One region of the Priestia sp. YIM B13489 genome, then DNA from elsewhere that is predicted to be linked to it. Evidence: riboswitches for the same ligand, from Rfam matches in the RefSeq annotation. Region 1 holds a riboswitch; the other holds the start of a gene.
The links. Region 1 has a riboswitch for FMN ahead of ribE (riboflavin synthase). Riboswitches for the same ligand answer to the same signal wherever they lie in the genome.

Region 1 (2,205 bases):
TATCACCTTTGATAAGAGCCACATGTTCTTTATTATCAAGTTTATTTGTATATCCTACAGCTTTAAACTCACCAAATGCCGTAGGTAAGCTCACTTCTACTTCACGGCTAATAAGCTGGTCATGTTTGCGGCGGTAGGCAATCAAATCTTTTATTGTAATCATTTTTAAATCAAATTGCTCTGCAATTTTTGTTAAATCCGGTACACGTGCCATTGTTCCATCTTCATTCATAATTTCACAAATAACACCCGCAGGCTTTCCTCCTGCTAATACTGCTAAATCAACAGCAGCCTCTGTATGACCTGCACGCTGCAGAACGCCCCCGTCTTTTGCAATCAATGGGAAAATATGTCCTGGGCGTTGAAAATCACTTGCTACCGTCGCTTCATTTACAAGAGCCATAACGGTAGCAGAACGTTCATATGCACTGATACCTGTTGTACTTGAAATATGATCAATACTTACTGTAAATGCTGTGCCATGTACATCCGTATTGTTCGCTACCATCGGGTGAAGATTCAATTTATGCGCAATTTCTTCATTAACAGGTGTACAAATTAATCCTCTTCCATGAGTAGCCATAAAGTTAATAACCTCAGGCGTCGTTTTTTCGGCTAATGCAATAAAATCTCCTTCGTTTTCTCGATCTTCATCATCGCATACAATAACCACTTTTCCCTTTTTTAACTCTTCAATGGCTTCTTCTACTTTATGAAACATCTCTTTCACCTCACTGTTAATTTGTAAAACCATGCTGCTGCAATAAATCCTTCATGTTACCTGAACGATTCGAGGCGCCAGGAGTTGACTTATTTGTCATCATCTGATGCATATATTTAGCTAACATATCGCATTCAATATTCACCTTGTCTCCTCGCTGTTTGTCTCCAACGACTGTGTGAAGCACCGTATGAGGAATAAGAGAAATAGTAAATGATTGGTTGCTGACATCAAAAATAGTAAGACTTGTTCCGTCTACGGAAACAGATCCTTTTAACATCATAAATTCACGAAGTTCAGGATCGACTTGAATTTCATAATAAAAAGCATTTCCTTTACGTGTTTTGCTTACAATAGTTCCAATTCCATCAACGTGTCCGCTAACGAAATGCCCTCCAAACCGGCCATTTGCAGCCATCGCCCGCTCTAAGTTAACACGTGATCCAACGGTTAGAAGCTGAAGGGTACTTGCTTTAATCGTCTCCGGCATGACGTCGACCGTAAATTCATTTTGAGAGTAAGCCGTTACGGTTAAACAAACGCCGTTAACTGAAATACTGTCTCCTAAGTTCACATCTTCTAACACGGTCTTCGCATCAATCGTAAGAACAATTGCTTCTGTAGCCTTTTGAATACGTTTTATTTTTCCAATTTCTTCAATAATACCTGTGAACATTTTCTTCACCTGCTTTGGCGCTATTCCAACTTCTTATACCGTTTTGAAATAGCAGCTGCTTTTTTTTCATATTTATCTTTCCCCCAACCACTGAAAATAAAAAAGCCCCTTGAACAAATGTCCAAGGGGTCGGCTGAGCTGAATCAGTTTTATCTATGCAAAATTCCGCTAATTGTATACGAAATAAACAGTTATATTTTGTGTACAAAAACAAGGGTAGCTTTAAAAAAGGCAAGCGTGCCCCTTATTAATTCAACACAAAAAAAACAACTGTGCTTCCTGATCCTTCTCCCATCCAGACTTTTACTGTCGGCTCTAGATTTTAACTAGATCCACCGCTAACATACATCGTATGAAAACGGGTCACGGGCTTAAAAGCATACGCTTTATCACCGCCGGTTGGGACTTACACCCGACCCCGAAGGATAATATATTCGACTGCTATAGTCTTATTTGTTTTACATTATAGCAAAGTAAAATCGACTTGTCACATCATTTAACTTCGTTTTTTCACATCTATTTTTTAAAATCCAGCTTTTAGCTTATTTTTTCTTTTTTAATACATAGCATCCATACAAAAGCTAGTCCAATATAGCCAAATATCGGATACAAAAACTCAAGAAGCTGGGCATATCCGAATTGCCCAATAATAAAGCAAGCCAAGATAATAAACGCAAAAGCTTGTTTGTCATTGAGGGGAAGAAATGACTGAAGCTGCTTAGCGATGCCAAATACATTTCCAATCAATGTAGTAAAAATCTCGCCCAACACAACTACCGTAAATAAAACATTCACCCACGCTGAGATA
Region 2 (2,205 bases), 2.6 Mb from region 1:
TTGCGGTTAAGCTCTGTTCCAACAAATGCTGAGCGGTTCCATTCGCGCGCTTTGACTGAAGCATTTCCTTGGGGAATATGCCGAAACAAGCTAGCCATCATAGCAAATGTATGTTCCGCCGTTGAAATGGTATTTCCGTTCGGCGCGTTAATAACGACAACCCCTCGTTTGGTTGAGGCTTCAATATCAATATTATCGACACCTACTCCAGCGCGAGCAACAATTTTTAAATTCGGCATTTTTGCCAGCAAATCCTCTGTAACCGTCGTAGCACTCCGTACTAAAAGCGCATCGTACGTATGCAAATCATTCTCAACTTCTTCAACTTTTTTTCGCGTAAGATTCACATGAGGAGCTTCAAGTAGTGGAGCAAGACCTTCATTGCTAATTGAATCAGCTACTAATACATTATACATGACGTGAACATCTCCCTTGGATTTTACTATCATCAAATATTTGATAATTTACCATGTTAAAAAAATTCTGTCAATTATATTTTTCAAACTTTACGATTAGTTATCAAATACACAATTATAAACGTAAAATTGAAACTATAAATATGTCATAATGCTGTTGGTTATGCACTTATTTCCTTATTTTACATATAAAACAGTAATGAAGTTCATAAAATACATCAATTTAATAGGAATTAAAAAACTTCTTTATTTACTTTTAATTCGAGATAACATATAATAAATTCATAATTAAATATTGGTCTATCTTCGGGGCAGGGTGAAATTCCCGACCGGCGGTAAAAAACAAATTGTTTTGAGCCCGCGAGCTTATATGTAATACATACGAGCAGATTTGGTGAAATTCCAAAGCCGACAGTACAGTCTGGATGGGAGAAGGTGGAGGTTCAGCGTTCAAAACTTAATGTGATGAACGTTTATTAAATATGCCTGCCATGTCTCCTCTCAACGAATCATTTGTTGGGAGGTTTTTGCGTGGGGATATAAAGTTGAACCTTTCTTCTTTGAAGAGTGGATCACAAAGAAGGAGAGAGGCAAGATGCAACAAAGTAAGAAAACTCAAAAGCTGGTCATACTAGGAATGTTAAGTAGTATTGCATATATTTTAATGATGATTAATTTTCCAATTCCTGGATTACCTCCGTTTTTAACAATTGATTTTAGCGAAATTCCTGCACTCGTAGCAGCACTTGTATTTGGACCGATGGCTGCTGTTATAGTAGAAGGAATAAAAAATTTATTGAATTATTTAATTCAAGGAAGTGCTACAGGGGTTCCAGTTGGTCAAGTGGCTAACTTTGTGGCTGGTTTACTGTTCATTCTTCCTGTATCATACATGTTCAACCGATTTAAAACGGCTAAAGGCGTAACGATAGGTTTGGTTACGGGTACGGTGGTAATGACGGTACTCATGGCTGTCTTAAATTATTATGTCTTCTTACCAGCGTATACAATCTTCTTGCAATCGCCAGAAATGTCTAGTGAACAAGCACGTCAATATATCGTTGCAGGTATTTTGCCGTTTAACTTAATAAAAGGAGCAGCAACAGGGGTTATCTTTGTCTTATTGTTTTCAAAAATGAAGCAATGGATCACGCGTCGCATTGCTGTTTAATTCAATCGCTCTCCCGGGGAGAGCGATTTTTATATATAAAAAAACCTGCAGCATGTACACTACAGGTTTGCTCAATACTTATTCGAATTTATTAGCATCGCCTTCGAATTTTTCATCCGCTACGCGAATTGAATCCGTAGGGCAGCCTTCCATTGCATCCATCATATCATCTTCTAGATCTTCTGGAATTTCTACTACACCTTGGTTATCATCTAGTGTTACGAATGCAATACCTTCATCATCATAATCATAAATGTCTGGTGCTGCTGCTCCGCAAGCGCCGCATGCGATGCAAGTATCTTTATCAACAATTGTATATTTTGGCATAACAAGACCTCCTGTAAAGTGTTCGAAAATTTCTCATTATATAATCTCTTCGCGAATCAAGAGTGAAATTTCTCCTTATTCATTGTAAAATGATTTATAAAACTTTTCAATAGAAAAGTCACTGAGAATGCTTATCAAATCAAGGTTTCTTCACTTACCCAAACGTTTTAATACATAAAGGAAAGAGCTAAAAAGCCTTTATCTCACATGCTATTGGTCACTTTTGGTACAATGAATGAGAAAGGAAGTTGACACCTTTGAATTATATTCAAGTTAGCATTTTATTTTGTA

Region 2: it holds a riboswitch for FMN, as region 1 does, so the genes downstream of both, ACFX4W_RS10325 (ECF transporter S component) here and ribE (riboflavin synthase) in region 1, are expected to answer to the same signal.

Annotation. Positions count from the first base shown of each region.
Region 1 is NZ_JBHZOQ010000053.1:3,425,610-3,427,814, reverse strand. Features, by position in the region: gene ACFX4W_RS23405 (bifunctional 3,4-dihydroxy-2-butanone-4-phosphate synthase/GTP cyclohydrolase II) at 1-721, opposite strand, end outside; gene ribE (riboflavin synthase) at 738-1,397, opposite strand; FMN riboswitch at 1,677-1,827, opposite strand; gene ACFX4W_RS23395 (YkvI family membrane protein) at 1,935-2,205, opposite strand, start outside.
Region 2 is NZ_JBHZOQ010000053.1:865,114-867,318, reverse strand. Features, by position in the region: gene serA (phosphoglycerate dehydrogenase) at 1-416, opposite strand, end outside; FMN riboswitch at 715-857, shown strand; gene ACFX4W_RS10325 (ECF transporter S component) at 1,012-1,587, shown strand; gene ACFX4W_RS10320 (ferredoxin) at 1,666-1,914, opposite strand; gene ACFX4W_RS10315 (YpbB family protein) at 2,172-2,205, shown strand, end outside.